DNA from 4 places in the Salinithrix halophila genome. Region 1 is predicted to be linked to each of the others. Evidence: riboswitches for the same ligand, from Rfam matches in the RefSeq annotation. Region 1 holds a riboswitch; each other region holds the start of a gene.
The links. A riboswitch is a leader RNA that binds a small molecule or an ion and turns the genes downstream of it on or off. The one in region 1 is predicted to bind cobalamin.
Positions count from the first base shown of each region.

Region 2: linked by a shared signal. The riboswitch ahead of ACFOUO_RS06110 (ABC transporter substrate-binding protein) and the one ahead of cobD (threonine-phosphate decarboxylase CobD) in region 1 are both predicted to bind cobalamin.
Region 3: linked by a shared signal. The riboswitch ahead of cobA (uroporphyrinogen-III C-methyltransferase) and the one ahead of cobD (threonine-phosphate decarboxylase CobD) in region 1 are both predicted to bind cobalamin.
Region 4: linked by a shared signal. The riboswitch ahead of metE (5-methyltetrahydropteroyltriglutamate--homocysteine S-methyltransferase) and the one ahead of cobD (threonine-phosphate decarboxylase CobD) in region 1 are both predicted to bind cobalamin.

Region 1 covers NZ_JBHSAP010000007.1:644,153-649,481, reverse strand. Annotated here, with positions in the region: gene ACFOUO_RS05295 (GrpB family protein) at 1-121, shown strand, start outside; gene ACFOUO_RS05290 (GNAT family N-acetyltransferase) at 288-743, shown strand; gene cobT (nicotinate-nucleotide--dimethylbenzimidazole phosphoribosyltransferase) at 1,108-2,163, shown strand; cobalamin riboswitch at 2,174-2,309, shown strand; gene cobD (threonine-phosphate decarboxylase CobD) at 2,439-3,563, shown strand; gene cobU (bifunctional adenosylcobinamide kinase/adenosylcobinamide-phosphate guanylyltransferase) at 3,560-4,105, shown strand; gene cobS (adenosylcobinamide-GDP ribazoletransferase) at 4,102-4,833, shown strand; gene ACFOUO_RS05265 (histidine phosphatase family protein) at 4,830-5,329, shown strand, end outside.
Region 2 covers NZ_JBHSAP010000007.1:806,066-811,394, reverse strand. Annotated here, with positions in the region: gene ACFOUO_RS06120 (DUF421 domain-containing protein) at 1-193, shown strand, start outside; gene ACFOUO_RS06115 (alpha/beta hydrolase family protein) at 1,020-1,859, opposite strand; cobalamin riboswitch at 2,009-2,196, shown strand; gene ACFOUO_RS06110 (ABC transporter substrate-binding protein) at 2,161-3,291, shown strand; gene ACFOUO_RS06105 (FecCD family ABC transporter permease) at 3,348-4,331, shown strand; gene ACFOUO_RS06100 (heme ABC transporter ATP-binding protein) at 4,351-5,178, shown strand; gene ACFOUO_RS06095 (cob(I)yrinic acid a,c-diamide adenosyltransferase) at 5,212-5,329, shown strand, end outside.
Region 3 covers NZ_JBHSAP010000018.1:52,826-58,154, reverse strand. Annotated here, with positions in the region: gene ACFOUO_RS13320 (urease accessory protein UreH) at 1-588, opposite strand, end outside; gene cobA (uroporphyrinogen-III C-methyltransferase) at 623-2,170, opposite strand; cobalamin riboswitch at 2,351-2,546, opposite strand; gene ACFOUO_RS13310 (glutamate synthase subunit beta) at 2,782-4,257, opposite strand; gene gltB (glutamate synthase large subunit) at 4,271-5,329, opposite strand, start outside.
Region 4 covers NZ_JBHSAP010000009.1:645,775-651,103, forward strand. Annotated here, with positions in the region: gene metE (5-methyltetrahydropteroyltriglutamate--homocysteine S-methyltransferase) at 1-1,269, opposite strand, end outside; cobalamin riboswitch at 1,410-1,602, opposite strand; gene ACFOUO_RS09485 (hypothetical protein) at 1,795-1,989, shown strand; gene ACFOUO_RS09490 (DUF3153 domain-containing protein) at 2,080-2,787, shown strand; gene ACFOUO_RS09495 (LCP family protein) at 3,023-4,171, shown strand; gene ACFOUO_RS09500 (SPL family radical SAM protein) at 4,705-5,329, opposite strand, start outside.

The DNA of each region.
Region 1 (5,329 bases):
CCCAACGGATTTGAAAGCGTATATGGACGGCAAAGATGGACTGATCAAGGAAATCGAAGCCCTGGCGCTCCAGTGGCATAGGGAGAAACACCGAGAAGGGAAGATGACTCCTTCATCATAGATAACCAGACTTCTTTCAACCGCCGGATGCCTGACCATACAGCGGCTCCGGGCTATCGGAGTTGAGTGTTAATCTGAACCCCCCGATCATAACAAATCTGGCACTCCCCACGGGGTCTGATCCTCTGTAAAATTAGCATCAGAGGAGAAAGGGGAGGAGACAAAAGATGGAGACACTCATGAATCATGAAATCAAGGAATGCAGAAGCGAAAGAGATTGGCGACGAGTCTGGCCGGTTATCCAAGAGTTGCGCTCTCATCTATCGGAGGATGATTATCTCACCTTGTTAGAAACGATGCGGAAAGAAGAGGGGTACCGGCTCTTTTACTTGGAGGAAGCGGGAGAAATCATGGCTTGTGCAGGGATCGCTGTACGGACAACTTTCTATTATGGTAAACATGTTTTTGTCCACGAGCTGGTGACCCGATCGGATCAACGGTCCCGTGGATTCGGTGAGAGGCTTCTTGCTGCGGTGGAACGGTGGGGGCAGGAACAGGGATGTACCCGGATTGCACTCACGTCCGGGTTATCCCGCCACAAGGCCCATCGGTTTTACGAGGAGAAGATGGGCTATGGGAAGAAGAGTTACGCCTTCGTGAAGGAACTGGGAGGGGGAGTTTGAGGTTATTGACAAACCCGAGGCTTGGGAGCGAAGCCGGATTTCCGACTCCGCGCCAGATGTTCCTCCCGCAGTTGTCGGGCCTGTCCGCTCCGTGCCCTCCGGCTCCAACCAGCGGCCAAAGGAAAAACGGTGTGGCCGCAAAACGGTTGGAGCCTCCGGCCACTCCGCTAGGTTGTCGGTCCAACAGGCGCTCCGCCGTAAACCGGCTATCATTACGGTATGGAAGAACTCAGCAGCTCGAGTTGAGGCCGTTGCTTCCATGGGTGGCTATTCCTGACAAGGGAAAGTGATTTTGGACGTCCCGCAGACTCTTCTAGCATGTATAATCAGAAAAGAAAGGTTAATTGAGAGAAACGAGGAAGGGATGCGGGTGGAGAGACAAAAACAGCTCGATGATTGGTGCCCCTCTGTACCCGGTTTGAATGCGGAGGCGATGGTTGAGGCACAAAAGCATGTGGATAACCTGACCAAGCCCTTGGGTGCTTTGGGACGCCTGGAAGAAACCCTGGTTCGATTGGCGGGGATTACCGGTAAGGTCGTCCCGTCTATCGACAGGAAGGCGGTTGTCGTTTTTTGTGGGGACCATGGGGTGACGGAGGAAGGCGTGAGCGCCTACCCTCCTGAGGTGACGGGATTGATGATCCGTAATTTCTGCGATGGCAAAGCCGCCGTCAATGCTTTTGCCCGTCGCTTTGGTGCCGAGGTGAGGGTGGTAGATGTAGGCAGCCGGCTTACCGAACTGCCGGCTGGTACCCTGGATCGGAAGGTGCGGGCCGGGACAGCCAATATGGCCAAAGGACCGGCGATGAGACGGGAAGAAGCTGTCCAGGCGATCCGGGTCGGGCTGGAACTGGCCCTGGAAACGAAGGAGAAGGGATTTCAATTGGTGGCTGTCGGGGAGATGGGAATTGGCAATACGACGGCTGCGACAGCGGTATCGGCTTCCCTGACGGGAACGCCGATTGAGGAGTTGGTCGGAAGGGGGACAGGGATCAACGATGTCTCTCTAAAGATGAAAGGAGAGGTAATACGGCACAGCCTGGATGTGAACCGGCCTGACCCCTCCGATCCAGTGGATGTGCTGACAAAAGTGGGTGGGCTGGAGTTGGCGGCTATGACAGGTTTTATCCTCGGAGCCGCCGCCGAGCGGTTGCCGATGGTGATCGATGGGGTGATTTCGACAGCTTCCGCTCTGGCTGCCATCCGCCTTGCTCCGGGGTCGCGGGATTATCTCTTCGCTTCCCACCTCTCTGAGGAACCGGCCCATCGGGTGCTGCTCGAGAAGCTGGGCCTTCACCCTCTGATTCATGCCGGTATGCGCCTCGGGGAAGGGAGCGGCGCTGTTCTCTGTTTTCCCCTCTTCGACGGGGCAGTCGCGGCGGCACGGGAGATGGCTACTTTCGCCGACTTGGGCTTATAACGGTTAAATAGTATATCGGAAGGGGAAAGGTGGGGTGCCTATTGGCGCCCCGGCAACCGGGAAGCCGGTGAGAAACCGGCGCGGTCCCGCCACTGTAAGGGGATGTAACCCCGAGCCAGGATACCGGCCTTTCCCAACGGCACCGCCTCAGCCACGCGGATGGCGAGGTGCCAGGGACAACCGGTGATACCGGTTTCTTTTGGCACTGTCACGCAATCGAGGCGGGCGGTGTTTTTTAATGGGGTTGAAAAAAGGAGGGGATGCCTTTGACAGGGGTGGAACGATACGGACACGGTGGTGACCGATGGACGGCGGGAGAGATGTTTGGCAGGGGGGCGGATGCCTTTGTCGACTTTAGCGCCAACATTAATCCCCTGGGACCGCCGGATTCCGTGGTTCGGGTGTTGCAGGAAGCGCTGGAGGACAAAGGGGCACCGGTTCTTGCCCGTTATCCAGACCCTCGCGCTCGCTCCCTGAAGCGGGCGCTTGCGAACCGATATGGGGTGCCGGAAGAATGCCTGATGATTGGGAATGGAGGGGCGGAGTTGATCGATCTGGTTAATGCGGCTGTCCGTCCGTCGCGGGTAGGCGCGACGGCCCCCTCCTTCGCGGAGTATGAAGCTTCTGCCCGCAAGCGTGGGCAGGAAATCGTGTATTTGCCGACAGGGGAGAAGGAAGGTTTTCAACCGGAGCCGGAGGCCCTTTCCAAGTGGATTCGGTCGGTGGATCTCGCTTACCTGGGACATCCCAACAATCCCACTGGTTTAACCGTCCCTTATGGGCAGTTGCTGGCGGCGGCTGAAGAGGCCGCCGTAGCGGGAACGGTGTTGGTGGTAGACGAAGCCTTCCTCGATTTTGTTTCGGATGGGGAGGCTCGGTCCCTGCTGTCTCGGCTGGCGGATTTCCCGACGACCCTCCTACTGCGTTCCATGACTAAATTTTACGCTTTGCCCGGTCTGCGTCTGGGCTGGGGGGCGGCCCACCCCGACTGGATACGCCGCATCGAGGAGCTGCAGATTCCCTGGAGCGTTAATGGGCTGGCCCAGATAGCGGGAGAGGCGGCTCTCTCCGACGGAGCCTTTGAAAACGTGACCCGTCGATGGCTGGCGGTGGAGCGATGTTTCATGATGGAGAGGCTGCGGGAGTTGCCAGGTGCCCTGCTGGTTCCGGGGGAAGTAAACTACTTCTTACTGAAATTAGAGGCTCCCCCCTTAGGAGGAACCGGCGCTTCCCGGCGTTTACAACAGGCGTTGGGGGAGCGGGGGATCCTGATCCGGGATTGCTCGACCTATCCGGGTTTGGACGATGCCTATATCCGGGTGGCGGTTCGGAGCCGGGAGGAGAATGTACACCTCCTCCAAAAACTAGGAGAAGTGTTGGGGAAGGGGGAAATCTTTTGATCCGATTGGTAACTGGAGGGGTCCGTTCCGGGAAGAGCCGATTTGCCGAGGAGACGGCGCGGGATGTGGGGGAGAAGGTGCTGTATGTGGCCACCGGTGTTCCCGGGGATGAAGAGATGCAAGAGCGAGTGGCCCGCCATCGCGATCGGCGTCCTCGAAGTTGGGGCCTGGTGGAGGAGGAGTGGGATTTGGAAGCCGCCCTTGCCCGCTCCGGCGAATGGGATGCTTGGTTGATTGACGATCTGGGGACCTGGACAGCCAACCACGTCATGCGCCTTTCCGAAGAGTCCATCCGGGAAGACCAGGGCGGCTTCGAAGCGGAAATGGCGAAGAAAACGGATCGCCTGCTGGATACGCTTCAAGATCAGGAGGTGATCCTGGTCACGGCGGAGACCGGGTTGGGCGGGGTCGCCATGAACCGGATGGGCCGACTGTTCCAGGATGCCCTCGGCACCGTGAATCAGCAAGTGGCTCAGAGGGCGGACGAAGTCTGGTTAGTGGCCTGTGGTATTCCTTGCCAGATCAAGGGAGTAGACGGATGAATGCCTTCTTTACGGCCCTTGCTTTTCTGACCCGCATCCCCGTTCCGGTTCGGATGGACCCCCGGGACTGGCCTAAGAGCACGGTTTACTATCCGCTCGTCGGCTTGGTGATCGGGGTCCTACTCGTCCTGATGAACGAGGCTCTCTCCTTGCTCTTTCCGCCTCTGGTCCGCAGTGTACTGGTGACAGCGGGTTGGGTTTTTCTTACAGGGGGGCTGCACCTGGACGGACTGATGGACACTGCCGACGGGCTGGGTGCCAACAAGGATCGGGAGCAGACGCTAGCGATCATGAAGGACAGCCGCGTGGGGGCGATGGGTGTCCTGGCAGCGATCTTGCTTCTGGGGGTGAAGGTATCCGCTCTTACTTACCTGGAACCGGCCATCATCCCACTGCTGGCCGCTCCTGTCGCAGCCCGCACAGGGATGACAGCGGCAATCGCCTTTTTCCCATATCTGCGTGAACAAGGGATGGGGCTCAACTTGCGGGAAGGGCTGTCCCCTCTTCGCCTTGGAGTAGCCCTCACCTCAGGGACAGCGATCATTGCTGTGGTGGCAGGCTGGTGGACGTTCCTGATTCTAGGAGGAACCGCTTTGGTGATCGGCCTGATCGCTCGGGTGGTACTGAGACGGCTGGGTGGTCTGACTGGGGACGTCTACGGATGCATGGCGGAAGCGGTGGAAGCAGCGATTCTTCTTCTATGGTTGGCAGCGGGGGACCCGGTATGAAAGATTCCTTGAGATTGCTGTGGGTCCGCCATGGAGAAACGGAGGCCAACCGACTGAAGCAATACTGTGGACACATGGATCTTCCTCTCAATGATCGGGGGCGGTGCCAATTGCGGAAGGCCGCCCAGCGTTTGCGGGAGCTGGATGTGGACCGGATCTGCGCCAGTGACTTGCAACGATGCCGCGAGACAGCGAAATTTATGCAGAAGGCCTGGCCGACAGCAGATCTTCATTGTACGGATGCCCTGCGGGAGTTATCTTTCGGGGAATGGGAGGGGCTCACCTATGACGCCATCTGGGATCAAAACCCGGAGGAGCTCATCCGCTGGATAGACGACCCCCGTCGGGTGGCGCCCCCCGGCGGGGAAACGCTGGATGGGCTGGAGGTACGCCTCAACCGGTGGCTGGAGAATGTCATCCGTCGCCATTCAGGGGAAACCATCGCGGTTGTAACCCATGGGGGACCGATCCGCTGGTTTCTTTCCCATCATGTGGA
Region 2 (5,329 bases), 160 kb from region 1:
AGGGGTGGCCCTCTCTTTGATCGTGGATGGAAGGATCCAGCATCATAATCTTCGTCTGATCGGCAAGGATGTTTCCTGGCTGAAGGATCAACTGCGGCGAAAAGGTTGGTCTGATACGGAGAAGGTTCTTTATGCGGCAAAAATGAACGATCAAACTGATATTTTTATCGATAATGGAGAAGGGAGCCGGTGAAACTCGCTGCCTTGCAAAGCCCTAAAGGGGGATTTGTTTGCCTTCCGGGAACATCCTAGGGCTTCGCCTCGTTATTAGGGATAAGCGGGAACTCGTTAAACCGATGGAGTATTTGGGGTAGGCATAAATGGGTTCTGGCCACTTGTTGAGGAACTTGAAAAAGGCTTGTGTTGAGACTCCACACGGCTGAAGCCATGGGATTTTTGGGTAGTTAGCGCCCTCAGTCCATTTCTGTTTCGGACAACTCCCAAGTTCAGGGCTGTCTCATCAGCCCATCCCATGCAGTTAGAGTGTACCCACATGGGCGGAACGCCTGTTACCAGCGTTCTAGTTCCTGATCGCTCACTCTTATGGTTTTACCCAGCGGGAGAGATTCGTTCGCCGCTGGAACCCCATACCATAACGTTTTCAAGGAACAACCCACTACCAGTGGGATGAGCACCGCTCATATGTTCGATTATACTAGGAATTGGTTGATCTTGCCACCCCCAAAGGGGGTTCCGATCAACGCCGTCTTTCATCCCACGATTGAAACCGTGGGCTTTCAAACGGCAACTTACTGTAAATTGGTAATCATCGGCTAACATTTTCCTGTAAAATTGAAGGCTTAAGGGCCTATAATTTATCATTTTATTAATTGACATGTATTTTTAAATCGATTAAAATGAGAGTACTTGAAACGGGAGATGCATCCCGTTCCTAACTCCCCGATCCCTATTCGGAGGAGATGAATGATCGCGATTCCTTCCCTATAATCGATAAATAGGTTTGACCCCCTTGAGACGAAAAGGCCGGCCCATAGGCCGGCCTTTTCGTGTCCAAAAAATCAATTGAAATTTTCCCGAAAGAAGCGGCTGGTTATTTCCAGTACGCGATTGAAATGAGGAGTAGAACCTGCGAAAGGGTGGATGGTGCCGAAAGTGTGGTCGGCGCCAGGGAGAATGTGAAGTTCTGCCTGCTTGGCTCGCTCTTTCAGGGATTCTGCCGTCTCGACGGGGACTGCTTGGTCCGCATCCCCCTGGATAATCAATAGGGGTCGGTTGAAGGACGGAAGACGACCGAGGATATCAAATCGATCCCGGTTGGCCTCCAGATCCTCCAACACCTCCCGATTGATCGGCATGTTTTGTCCGGTGCGGGCGTTGGGGATGAAGGCCCGTCCTTTCTCCCGCAGCTCGGCCTTAAAGTTGTCGGAAAACAGGTCGAGCCGGGCGATGCTGTTCCAGAGGGCAACCCCTTGGATGCGGGATTCATCCAAGGCAAACAGAAGGCTTTCGGCTCCGCCGCGGCTGTGGCCGATGATTCCCAGCCGTTCGGGGTCCATCGCTTCGGCGAGGGGAAGTTCACCGGCGGTGATCTTCTCTAGGAGGAAGGTGAGATCCTCCTGGCCCCGGCTATAGGTGTTTTGGGCAAACTTTTCTAACTCTGTGAACGCTTCAGGGTCTTCCCCCACGCCGTTCATTGAGAAGTTGAAGGTGAGGACGGCAAACCCGATACGAGCCAGGGTGTCGGCAGCGTAGGGAAACATCCCCCAGTCTTTAAAGCCCTTGAACCCATGGCAGAGAATCAGGACGGGATGGGGCCGATCCGTTGCCGGAACGCGCACGTCCCCCCGAATGATCCGGTTCTCTTTTCCAAGACCCAGTTGGAATGTCTGGTGTTTCATCGTCGTCCTCCTCGTAAGGTAATGGGGTTCTGTGAACCCTTCTCCTCCATTGTAGCGGGAGGAAAGGGGAAGGGAAAAGAGTGAGTCTATGAATTTGCCAGAATCCTCCGTGATTGAAGCTTTTTTGACATTCGGATATAATGAAGCCACAAGTAGATAGGTGGAAAGGTCTTTTGCCCACGGGCGAAAGTGAAAAGGGAAGCCGGTGTGAATCCGGCGCGGTCCCGCCACTGTGAATGGGGAGCGAATCCACGATAAGCCACTGTCCGACAGACGGGAAGGTGTGGAGGAGTGTCGATCCATGAGCCAGGAGACCTGCCTTTCCTCCGCGACGCTTGCCGTCTCCTTCGAGGCAGAGGAGCGCAAGGAAGGGTCTTCCCGGCGGTTTTTACCGCCTAGAAAAGGGAACTCGGCCATGCCTTTTGTCTCGTTGGAGCAAGAGGTTTTTTTCGTGCCTGATTATAGAGACGGGAGAGGAACGTGGATGAAGATGCATAAGCGTGTATGGATGGGGTTATTAGCCTTCCTGTTGGTGTTTGGGCTGGCCGGGTGCGGGACGGCACCGGATGCCGGACAACAGGGGCATGAGACTGAGAAGTCGGCGGAAGGGTTTCCCGTCAAACTGAAGGATGACACCGGTAAGGAAGTTACCATCGAGAAGAAGCCAAAGCGAATTGTCTCCCTAATCCCCAGCATGACCGAGACGATCTATGCACTGGGTCAGGGGAAAAAAGTGGTCGGCGTCACGGCCAATGACGACTACCCTGCTGAAGTGAAAAAGGTAGAGAAGGTAGGGGATATGAATATTAACGCTGAAAAGGTCGTCTCGCTGAAGCCGGACCTGGTTCTCGCCTCCCCGATGGTGAAGCAGGAAACGATCGACAAATTGCGGAAGCTGGGATTGACGGTCCTCGCTTATGAGCCCCATGACCTGGCTGGGGTTTACAAGCAGATCCGTGATGTGGGCAAGGCAGCCGGAGCTGAGAAGAAAGCAGAAGAAGTAATCGAAAGGATGGAGAAAGAGAAGAAGGTGGCCGAGAAAGTGGCTGCCAAAGTGTCGGACGAGGAGAAGGCCAAAGTGTGGGTGGAAGTCTCCCCCGACTTGTATACCACGGGTAAAGGAACGTTTATGGACGAGCTCATCACCTTGGCAGGCGGAAAGAATGTGGCGAAAGGCCAGAAAGGCTGGGTGCAGCTTTCCGCCGAAAAGGTCGTGAAATATGACCCGGACGTCATCCTTTATACTCATGGGGCCAAGGCGAAAAAAATCGCCTCCCGCAGCGGATGGAAGAAAATCGATGCCGTGGAGGATGACCGGATCGAAGCATTGGACGGTAATCTCGTCAGCCGACCGGGTCCCCGGGTTACCAAGGGGCTGCTCCATATCTCCAAATCCCTTTACCCGGACGCTTACGCTAAAGTCGCCCAATGAGGGCTGGGAGTTGGGCGGGTCGGCTGACAGGCTGGTCCGCCTTTTGGCTGTCCTTGTTGCTAGTATCCTTGGCTGCTGCGGTCTCCGTGGGGAGCGCGGATATTCGTTTTACCGACGTCTGGCGGGTCGTGGGCTTCCACCTCATGGGAGTGGGCGGGTCGGTCGATCCGGCGACGGACGCCATCGTCTGGCAGTTACGGCTGCCTCGGGTCTTGTTGGCTGCTTTGGTCGGGGCGGCTCTGGCTGGCTCAGGGGCAGTATTCCAGGGGTTACTGAAAAACCCACTGGCTGACCCCTATATTCTGGGAGTTTCATCCGGGGCTGGCCTCGGGGCGGCGATTGCCATCTTCACCGGCTGGGGTGTCGCCTGGCTCGGCGAGTGGGCTGTGCCGGTTTGGGCCTTCCTCCTGGGGAGTTGCGCCCTGGTATCCGTGTTGCAGCTGGCCCGGCTGGGTGGGGCGATGCGGACGGATACCTTGATTCTCGCTGGGGTCGTGGTGCAGGCTTTTTTCGGCGCGATGCTCACCTACGTGATCGCCATGGCATCGGCGGTGGAAATTCAACGTATTCAGTATTGGTTGATGGGCAGTGTCGCTTTACGGGAATGGAAAGATGCTTTGGTCGTTCTCCCCTTTCTGTTCGGGGGGATGGCGGTGGTATGGTTGTTGAGTAAGCCGCTAAACTTGTTTGCTCTCGGGGAGCGGTCCGCCGCTCACCTGGGGGTGTCTGTGGAGCGCACACGGCTATTGCTGCTGTTGGCCGCTACTCTGATGACGGCAGCAGCTGTCTCGGTATCCGGGACGATCGGGTTCGTCGGGTTAATCATCCCCCACATCATTCGGATGATGACCGGGCCCGATCATCGGGTGTTGCTTCCGATTTCGGCATTGGCGGGTGCGGTCTTCCTGGTCTGGGCGGACACCCTGGCCCGGACGGTAATGGACCCCCGGGAGCTGCCGATCGGGGTGATCACCGCGATGGTTGGGGGGCCATTTTTCGCTTGGCAGCTGAAACGATATGCGTTGGGACGCAGGGACTAGGGAAGGGGGGGGAGCGGCGATGCTGGAAGCGGAAGGGCTGAAAAAAACCTACCAAGGCCGGGACGTTGTGAAAGGGATCTCCCTTTCTGTCGCCAAAGGGGAGATTGTCGGCCTGATCGGGCCAAACGGGAGTGGCAAGACGACACTGGTCCGCCTCTTATCCGGCGAGGAGGTCCCCGATGAAGGAACCGTCCGGCTGGAAGGACGCCCGATGGCGGAATGGACCGGGCGGGAGAGGGCCAAGCGGGTTGCCGTCCTCCCTCAGGAAGGGTTGCCGCCGGTCCCGTTTACGGTGGAGGAAGTCGTGGCGATGGGTCGCCATCCCCACCAGAGTTTCTGGCCATGGGCGGACAGAGCCGACCGGCAGACGGTGGATCACGTGCTCCTTCAGACGGGCTTGGAAAAGGACCGGGATCGCCCGGTCCAGACCCTCTCCGGCGGAGAACGGCAACGGGTTGCCATCGCCAAAGCGATGGCCCAGGAGCCTCGCCTCCTGTTCCTGGATGAGCCGACCACGTATCTGGACATCGCTCATCAACTGGCGATTTTGGATCGGATTCGAAGTTGGCAGTGGGAGTGCGGCCTAGCGGTGTTGGTCGTTTTCCACGACCTCAATCTGGCGGCCCAGTATTGTGACCGGCTGGCGATCATGAAAGAGGGGGTCCTGATACGTACAGGCCGACCGGAAGAGGTGATCCAAGCCCCGGTGATCCATCAAGTATACGGGGTGGAACCCCTGATTACCAAACATCCGGTTACCCGTGTTCCTCAGGTACTTCTCCAGCCGGGCGAGCAGGAAAGTCGGAGAGAAGAGGCTTTTGGCAAAACGGTGCCCTTTTCCCTTTGACAGCGGTATACTTCCATAAAGGGGGTTGGATGGATGCGTATCTATACACGGACGGGTGATGAGGGTCAAACTGGCGTCATCGGCGGCCGGGTCGACAAGGATGATATCCGTGTGGCAGCCTATGGGACAACGGACGAGGTGAACGCGTTTG
Region 3 (5,329 bases), on a different contig from region 1:
CCCCATCCCTCGCTCGATACTGACCGAATGCTTACTCGCATAAGTGAAAGGAAAACCGATTAAAACGGCGAACAAGCTCATCCCCGCTACCGTGCCGACCCCAAACACTAACAGGTACAGAAAAGCATCGGACAAGCTCCGCAAGGAAGCCATCACCATGACCACCATCGCCCCGGTCCCGGCCATTCCGTGAACCATTCCCACCAGGAACGAGCGCAACCGATACCCGACCCGCTGTTCTCCGGGATTTTCATCCCCTGTCTCCGCCGAAGGCCGTCGCATCTCTCCCCTTCGGAAGGCATGAAACGAAGTCCAGCCCAGGGTGACGAGCATACAACCGACAGCGATCTCCATAACCAGTTGAATCGAATCCGGCAGTGCTGTCTTCATGGCCAGGAGCGGCAGCCCGATCAAGAGCAGGGTACAGGTATGCCCCAACCCCCAGTAGATACCAGAAGCCGTCGCCTTCAACACGTTACCGGTGCGGCTGGCGATAGTAGATACCGCGATAAAATGGTCCGGGTCCAATGCATGGCGTAAACCCAGCAGCAAACCAACTCCTAAGGTCGTCCATATTCCCCAATCCATCCGTTTTCCTCCTCTGTCCCATGTAAAGTTGTGATCAATCCGCCAGGCCGGCAAGTGCTTCCTTCGGTTCCGGCAGCCATCGGCTAATTCCCTCGACTAACCCTTCTACGGTATGAGGATTGGCCTCCACATCGACACGCATCCCCGATTCCCCCGCCGCCTGGGCCGTCTCCGGCCCGATACAAGCGATTTGAATGGAGTGCAGCAACTCCTCCCCATCCGGACGCTCTAATCGAAGGACTTCTGAAAAGTGGCGGACCGTCGAGGAGCTTGCAAAAGCGATCCAGTCCGCTTTTCTATCCAGTAGCAGACGGATGGCTTCTTTCGACTGACCAAATACGGTCTGGGCCCCGAAGGCTTTGGTTTCCGTCACACGGCATCCCACCTGGCGAAGAGATTCCGCCAGTTCATCCCGTCGAGAGCGGCCTCGCAATAGAAGGACCTCTTCTCCAGGGGCGATTCGCTCTTCCATGGCTTCCAACAAGGTTTCCACCCGGTCGTCGGCGGCAAAAGATTCCACACATACCCCTTTCTCCTGCAAGGCTTTAGCGGTCTTATCTCCGATTGCCGCCACCTTGACCCCGGCCCATGCTCGAATATCCTTTTCCAACTCCCCCAGAGCGCGGAAAAAGGCGTCCACCGCCGAGACGTGACTGAACAGAAGCCAGTCCCACGAATGTTCCCGGCTCATCTCCTGCAAAAAACCCTCCGTCGGCCTTATACAGGCGACGGGAAATTCCACCGCTTCTCCTCCAAGGAATTCGATGGTTTTGGAAAGCACGCTCGGACCTTGCCGTGTCCGAGGCACCAATATCCGCGTTCCGAACAAGGGCTTTGGTTCATACCAGGAGAGTCGTTCCCGCTCCCGAACCACCTCCCCCACGATAATGACGGCAGGGGACTTAAAGCTGTGTATAATCACCCGTTCCGCGATGTCAGACAAAGTGCCTGTCAACGTCTCCTGGTCTATCCGAGAGCCCCAACGAACCAGGGCTACCGGCGTTTCCGGGCTACGTCCGTACTGGATCAATTGTTCGCAGATATAGTCTAGGTTGGAGACGCCCATCAGGATGACTAGCGTTTCCGGCCCTTTAGCCAGATGCTTCCATTTCACCGAGGGTTCTTTTTTATCTGGACGTTCATGCCCGGTCACCACGGCAAAGGAAGAATTGTAATCGCGATGAGTGACCGGGATTCCCGCATAGGCCGGAACCGCCGTCACAGAGCTGATACCGGGTATTACGTCAAAGGGGACCCCGGCTTGTACCAGAGTGGCCGCTTCCTCCCCACCCCGACCAAAGACGAAGGGGTCTCCTCCCTTCAGCCGTACCACGGTTTTCCCTTCCCCCGCTTTTTGGACAAGGGTCCGGTTGATTTCCTGCTGGGTCCACCGATTGGATGAAGGACGTTTGCCCACGTCGATCTTCTCACAATGATCTGGAACGCTCTCCAGTAAACGCGGACTAACAAGGCGGTCGTACAAGACCACATCCGCCATCTCCAGCGCTTCCTTCCCTTTAACAGTGATCAAACCCGGAGCTCCCGGTCCTGCTCCCACGATAAAAACGAAACCCTTCTCCAACGTCGCAACGCCTCCTTCCGCCATGAAGCCTCTATGCCGCGGGCCCTGGCGAAAACAATAAAAAACACACCCCTGTTAGGATGTGCTTTGTGTGCATGAAAGCATAAACCGGTGATCACCTCGGTGAAATTCACCGTGTGTCCGGTTCTCCGTCACTCACCTCCCCATCCTCGCAGGTACAAATGGTGGTCAGGACAGGCAGGTCTCCTGGCTCATGGTCATCGCTCCCTGCGCCTTCCCGTTCCCCTATGGAACAGTGACATCTTGCAGTTCGCTACCCATTTACAGTGGCGGGACCGCGTCGGACTTTCACCGACTTCCCTTTTAACCGAACACTCCTAAAGGAATGTTCGGCACCTGTCCTTTTCGTATGAAGTTGTCCGTCCACCTCAATATACCTGTTTACGGAATCTTTGTCTACAAAATTTTGTATAGCTTGATTTTTCCCTCCTCTACTACGAAACCGCGAGCATAAAAAAATCCGCCGAAACGGCGGATGACAAAGTTCTTCTATACCGCAAAGGTGGGCCGGTTTCCGGCGAAGCGCCTGTAGGCACCGACCACCCAGCGGAGTGCCCGGAGACTACTAAGTGGGTAAGGAATGATTTTTTTTACGGCAGGTCTGTCTCCCCCATCAGATAGCGGTCGCATTCACGGGCCGCCTCACGTCCTTCGTGGATGGCCCAGACAATGAGGCTCTGTCCCCTGCGTACATCACCAGCAGCGAACACCCCGTCAAAATTGGTCATATACTCCCCGTATTCGGCCTTCACCCGGCGGTTTTGGTGATCTAAGCCGGAGTTCTGCAACAGGGCGTCTTCCGTCCCTTCGAAGCCGATGGCGACCAGCACGAGCTGGGTAGGCCACACTTTCTCCGTGCCGGGAAGCTCGCGGAAGGAATAGCTCCCGTCTTCACGGATGATCTTCTCGGCCTCGACGGTGTGCAATTCTTTGACCTTTCCGTTTTCATCCCCCACCAGCTTCTTGGTGATGATGGAATATTGCCGAGGGTCTTTACCGAAACGGGCTTTCGCCTCTTCGTAAGCGTAGTCCAAGGTAAAGACAAAAGGTTGTTCCGGCCAGGGATTGTTTTCCTCCCTTGTATCAGGCAGCTTTGGATGCCTACCGAACTGAACGACACTTTTGCACCGTTGGCGCAAGGCGGTGGCGACACAGTCCGCCCCGGTGTCCCCGCCCCCGATGACGATAACATCCTTTCCTTCTGCGGAAATGGAAGTTTCGAAAGCGGGGTCGAGCAGGTCTTTCGTCGATTCGGTCAGGTATTTCATCGCCAGATGAATCTCCTCTAGATTCCGCCCTTCCAGGGCGAGATCCCGGTGTTTTTGCGCTCCTGCACACAGGATAACGGCATCGAATTCATCCCGCAATTGGTCGAGGGTGACGTCTTTCCCGATTTCCGTCCCGGTGATAAAGTGGACGCCTTCTTCCTTCAACAGATCAACCCGGCGTTCCACGAGTCGTTTTTCCAGTTTCATGTTGGGAATCCCGTACATGAGCAGTCCACCGATCCGATCATCCCGCTCATAAATGGTCACCGAATGACCCGCTTTGTTCAGTTGGTCAGCAGCAGCCAGACCGGCAGGCCCTGACCCCACCACTGCCACGGTTTTCCCCGTTCGAGTTTTCGGCGGGCTCGGTACAATCCAGCCTTCTGCAAACCCGCGGTCGATAATTTCCCGTTCGATGTTCTTGATGGCCACCGCTGGATCGTGAATAGCCACCGTACAGGCCCCTTCACAGGGAGCGGGACAGACCCGCCCAGTAAATTCAGGAAAATTATTGGTTTTGAGGAGGCGATCCAACGCCTCTTTCCAGCGGCCCCGGTAGACTAGATCGTTCCACTCGGGGATCAGGTTGTAGAGCGGGCATCCGGAATCGGTGCCGTTGATTGGAATCCCCGTATGGCAGAAGGGTGTGCCGCAATCCATGCAGCGGGCCCCCTGCTTTTTCAATTCATCTTCGGGAAGCGGTAGTTGATATTCGTTCCAATCCCGCAGACGGGTGAGCGGATCCCGCTCACTCGCTGTCTTGCGTTCGTATTCCATAAAGCCCGTGGCTTTACCCATGCGACTCCCCTCCTTATCCAGTGAGTACCGGTTCGCGGCGTACCTTTCCGGTCTTTTTCTCCGGTCGATTTCCTTCCTTTTTCTCGAAAGCGGCTGCCATCGCCTCTTGTTCATTCATACCGGCGGCCATCAGTTCCCCGATGGACTCCATCATTTGTTTGTAATCCTTCGGGATCACCTTGACGAACTTGGCAACGGAATCCTCCCACTTTTCCAGCACGGATGTGGCGTGAAGGCTACCTGTGTGCCGGATGTGGTTTTCGATGAGTTCTTTCACTTCTCCGAGATCCTGCTCATCCTCCAGGCTCTCAAGCAGGACCAATTCACGGTTTACATTGCGGGTGAGGGTATCGAGATCCTCAGCCAGTACGTAAGCAACCCCGCCCGACATCCCGGCGGCAAAGTTTTTGCCCACCGAGCCGAGGATCACCACCTGTCCCCCCGTCATATATTCACAGCCGTGGTCACCGACACCTTCAACAACAGCGCGAACTCCGCTGTTGCGGACACAGAAACGCTCGCCGGCGACCCCGCGGATATAGGCTTCTCCTGCCGTTGCCCCATAAAAGGCAACGTTACCGATCACCGTGTTTTCCTCCGGCGCGAAAGCTGCTCCTTCCGGCGGGTACACCACGATTTTCCCGCCGGAAAGCCCTTTGCCCACATAATCATTTGCGTCACCTTCCACCGTCAGGCTAACGCCTTTCGGCACGAAGGCTCCCAGGCTCTGTCCCGCAGAACCCTGGAAACGAAGGCGAATCGTATCGTCCGGCAGCCCTTTTGCACCGAAACGTTTCGTCACTTCGCTTCCCAGGATGGTCCCTACTACTCGGTCGGTGTTACGAATCGGGAGGGTCGCTTCCACTTGCTCTCCCGATTCCAGAGCCGGCTGACAGAGAGCCAACAGTTCCCGGCGGTCGAGGGAGCCGTCCAAACCATGATCCTGAGGACGTTTAAAGTAGCGGCCCGTTTCCGGCGGAACATCCGGCTGGTGCAGAAGCGGTGACAGATCCAGGCTCTTGGCTTTCCAGTGGTGTTTCGCCCGCTCGCTCACCTTCAGCAAATCATTGCG
Region 4 (5,329 bases), on a different contig from region 1:
CTGGATGCGACGTCGTTCCGGGTAGGGGGTGTCTCGCCACGTATCCAATTCGGTAACCTGACGGACAGCCTCCCTCACTTCCGGCCGGGTGCGTAACTCGGATCGGGCCAATCCATGAAGAGCGTCCCGGGCCGCCTGAAGCCCCTCCTCGACCATTTCCTTTCTTTCACAGAGGGCACGGGTGAGAAGGGTCGTTTCCTCTAGTTTTTCTTCCGCAAAAGAGAGCGCCCGTTTCAAAACTGGAGGCAGCTCCTCTTCCTTCCCGACTGAGACCGGGACGTGAATCAAGCTACAGGAAGGCTGAATCCACCATCCGCTACATGCCCCTAGCGAACGAAGTTCCCCTTCCAGGAAGTCTAGCTCCTGGGGCAGATCCCCACGCCAAATGTTACGCCCATCGAGAATGCCGACTCCCATTACCTTGTTCTCTGGAAAGCCGAATCGACGGAGGGAGTGGAGGTTCCCCTCTCTCCCTGCCTGGAAGTCGAGGCCAATCCCCGCTACAGGTAGACGAGCTACATCCTGATAATGCTCAATCGAACCAAAATAGGTTTGAAGCATGATTCGAACCCCCGAAACCGATCGAGCCAACTCCTGATAGACTTCCTCGACGGCTTCCATCTCCCCATGAGGGTGGGTGAGAACCAAGGCGGGTTCATCCACCTGAACCCATTCCACCCCTGCATCCTCTAATTCCCGCAGAACCTTGGCATAAAGAGGTACCAACTTTTTCAGCACTCCTGGAAGATCAGCCGGTTTAAAACCCTTCGACAGTTTGGCAAAGGTGTAAGGGCCGAGCAAGACGGGTTTTCCCTCGATGCCCAGTTCTTCCTTCGCTTCTCTCCAGGCGGTCAGGGGTTTATTCTCGGTAAGAACCGGCTCGGCCTCCCCCCATTCCGGTACGATGTAGTGGTAGTTGGTGTTAAACCATTTCGTCATTTCACAAGCTGCTTTTCCCTCAGCCCCCCGGGCCATCGAAAAATAGGTGTTCAGGGAAACTGGCCCTTCTCGGTGCTGAAATCGCTCAGGGATCAGGCCGAACATCACCGCTGTATCCAACACATGGTCATACAGAGTGAAGTCACCGACCGGAACCCGGTTCACCCCAGCATCGGCCTGTTTTTTTATATGTTCTAGTCGGATTCGCTTCATCGCGGGCAAAAAATCCTTTTCTTCCGTTTTCCCGGCCCAGAAATCCTCCAACACTCTTTTCCATTCACGTTCCGCCCCGATCCGGGGGAAACCCAAATTGCTGCTTTCGATCTTCATAGCGGCCACGCTCCCTCCAAGGAAATAAAAAAGACATCCCACGCCTTTCAACAGACAGGTGGACATGTCTAACCGGGCCGCTTCGTGCGACGAATTCTCCAGTGGATCATTCCAACACCTCCCTATCTACCGTAGGTCAAACAGTGTCGTTGGAACAGGCAGGTCTCCTGGCTCCAGGTTCATCATCTGCTGCCCGCCTTCCCGGCCGTGCTTGGCCAGTGGCTGATGGGCAGCGACTTCCCTGTCACAGTGGCGGGACCGCGCCGGAATCACACCGGCTTCCCTTTTCAACCTCTCCTCAGTGGGAGGGGTACCTGTCCCCGCGATATACAATTGAACCTTTCGGTTATAAAATAACGTTCCCATGGATGGGAGCTCAAGTCAAGATGTTTATTATTGGGGTGGACATTTTTTCGTTCCATTTCGTCAATTTTTGCGTTACCCTAAAAGAGGATCAATCGGAAGCTCCCGCCTCTCCTTTTGGGTCCGGACTCCGATTCGACCGCCCAAGGAGGATGGATGAGTATGGATAACAAACAGTTGCATCAAAAGGTGATCCAAGTGAAGGAAATGCAGGAATCAGGGGTCCTTCGGTTTGAACAACCCAACCCCATCGCCGACTCTCTCTCCCGGGTTCGTTTCGATGAGACTGGTCAGGTCGATCCCAAGACGGTAGATCCGAATGTCAAAGCCCTGCTCACCCTTGTCGAATTATATTAACCGGAGGAAGCCAACGGCATCGACCGACCACCGGAGGCCTCACGGGGCCTCTTCCTTATATGTCCAAAGGTGGACAGAAGGAGCGGATGGATGAAGACAAACCGATACACCTTTATAGGCCTGCTCGTACTTTCCCTCTGTTTGCTAGCTGGCTGTGTAGACGCTGATATGCATATCACAGTCCATGCCGACGGCTCTGGGGTTTACCGGCTAAAAATGCTGACTAACCCCTTGCTGACGGAGAAGCTGCAACCTATCCGGAAAAAGGCAGAGGCCAAAGGATATCAAATCAGGGATCTGAAAAAAGGAAACCAAACCGGTTGGATAGCGGAAAAACGTGTCTCCAACATCGCCGATGACCCACCAGCCAGGGATCTTCTGGAAGAGATTTCTCCCGGAGGAAAAGAAGCAGGCCTTCTTCCCTCTCTTCCTGACAAGAAGCAGGGCCCGCTAAAGGTGGTTAACGGCTTTTTCAACACATCGATCACGTTCAAAGAAAATCTAAATTTGAAACGCCTTTCGACGGATGACCCCTTGGGGAAAAACTTGATCGACCAAATGAACCTCAATCTCAAGCTCACCCTTCCCTTGGAACCCGAAGCACATAATGCCGATAACGTCTCCGCCGATGGCAAGACGTTGACCTGGAACCTGAAACCAGGCGAATCAAACCCGGTCCGTGTTCAAATGCAGGTCCCCAATCCGGTCGGCTGGGGAATCCTCCTCCTCACTCTGCTGATCATCACGGTGATCGCTTTCTGGCTAATACGGCGATCCCGCCGCCGACATGTCCGCTGATGAAGGATCAGCGGCTCCCTTTCCTTTCTCTTCCTTTCCTTTCGTGTTCTTTGGACATGATGAGATAAACCCTCTGAACGTGTCTTCCACCTCTTTGTGGGTGCTGAACCTTTGAGGAAAGGGAATTCGGCTTTACACGTATAAAATTGACCGGAATCCTTCCGGAATATATCATATGTAAAAAAAGAAAACCTGGATACCAAAAAGCGGGGTATGACCTATCAACCAGTCACGAATGACACGAGTGAAGGAAAAGAAGAAAAAGAAACTGTGGCTGCGAATCTTCTTGTCCCTCCTCATCATTGGAGTCCTTGCATCCGGTTATTTTATCTACCAGGTCTTTGGTGCCGTAGACCAATCCTATGATCCTCTCAATCGAAAGAAATCCGACAAAAGGGATAAGGAAGTCACGATGGATGAGCCTTTTACGGTCCTTCTGGTCGGAACTGATGTTAAGTCTGCGAAAGCGAAGAATTGGCGTTCCGACACCATGATCGTCGCTGCCGTGAATCCGAAAAAGAAATCGATCAAGATGGTCAGCGTCCCTAGGGACACCTATGCTGAAATCGCCAACTCTAACGGGGTAAAAACCAAACTGAACGCGGCTCCCTACTATGGAACCCAGAACCGTGTCGGCCCCATGACCAATACAGTGCAAACGTTGGAAAACTATCTCAACATCCCGATCGATTACTACGTAAAAATCAATTTCAGCGGATTCATCCAGGTCGTCGATGCCCTCGGGGGAGTGGACGTAGACGTTCCTTTCAATTTCAACATGCGACTCTTCTACAAATGGTATACGTTTAAGCAAGGCCCTACCCATCTAGACGGTCACGAAGCCTTGGCCTACGTCCGAATGCGGAAATCGGATCCACGGGGAGACGCCGGTCGAAACGAGCGCCAGCGCGAAGTGGTGCAAAACTTGATGAGTCAAGCCGTCAGTCTCAACTCCGTATCCAAGATCGACGATGTCCTGAAGGCTGTCGGAGACAATGTCAGTCACAATATGAAAGTCAGTGAGATGTACAAACTGCAATCCACCTACCGGAGTATCCCTAAAGACCGAACGGAAACCCTGAAAGTCCAGGGATACGATTCCAAGGATAATCCTCAGGGAATCTGGTACCACTATATCAATGACAACGAACGACTGCGGATCAGTCATATTCTCCAAAAAGAACTTGAATTGCCACTTGAAACCCTGGACGGTCAGAAGTTCCAAGGACAAAGCCCGGCGGAAGAAGGAGCCGACCAGACAGAGGGAACTCCCGAAAGGGGAAACGGTACCGGATCCACCCCCCAAAACGGAACTAACAACGGAACCAACAACGGAACCCAAAACGGGACAACAGGGGGATCCTCCGGTTCGCCCGGCTACTGAATCTCACCGCTCCAGAGGAGCGGTTTTTTTCTGGGTTCATATCCGGAGTTTTAAGCCAATACCTACCTATAGGCCTAACAGCCTATCCATATAGCCGAAAAGCCCCTGTTTTAATTTGGGCCTTCGGTTGATTGTGCAGTCAGCATCCGCCGATTAAACTGAAAATAGAACATTTCAGACTCATTTTTCTTTTTTTCTTCTATCCCTTCAATGAATGTCCATCAGGGTTGCCTGAGCAAAAGGAGTGGGAGCATGCGGTTCAAAGTTCGTGTCTGGCGAATACTAAAGACCCATCAGCGGATTCAGGTCCTCCAATACCGGGCCAATACCGCCCGTAGAACGGAAACACCAACCCTACCCTAACCCAAAGGCTTAGGAACACCCATTCGCTGTTCCAGGAAAGCCAGCACGGACACTCGGAACCGCTTTGGCGGTTAACCACCTGTCCACTTCCACCAATAAAAACCGTTTTAAAAACCGGCTGTGAGAGCAGTCGGCTTTTTAATTGCACGTCAAAGAAGCATTGAAGCAACTCAAAATAAGCTCAGTTGGATCGGCGCTTCACTCTGGTGCTCCTTGTCATTAGTGTCCACCGGGTGAACCGCGCCCGCTATCGGAGGAACCCGAGAGAGGAGACCGGCTTTTTCAGCAAGTCTTTTTACTTTTTCTGTTACGTGGCAACGATACTCTTCTGGTGCATAAGCCCCCTCGTACAGGCGGACCAAATGGGGATACAACCGAGGGAAAGCTGGTTGTATCTGGCGGAAAAACCAATCCTTCACCTCGGGTTTCAAGCGCAAGACAGATGGGAGGAGAAAGCCAGCCCCTTGTTTTGCTGCTTCCTGAATAACTTCCTCCAGCTGCTCATCGCTATCGGTAAGAAAGGGCATAATCGGTGCCAGGAAGACCCCGGCAGGGATCCCTGCCTCCGTCAACTCTCGTACCATACGAAGCCGTTGACGGGGATGGGGAGAGGAAGGCTCTGTTTTTTTCCACACCTCTTCATCCAGTGTACTGATGCTGACGTTAATGGAATGAATCCGCATGGTGGATAAGAGATCTCGATCCCGCAAAATCAGAGGGGACCGGGTGGTGATGCCGACCGGAATTCCATATTCCCGCAGGACTTCCAGGAGCGACCGGGTAATCCCCAGTTTC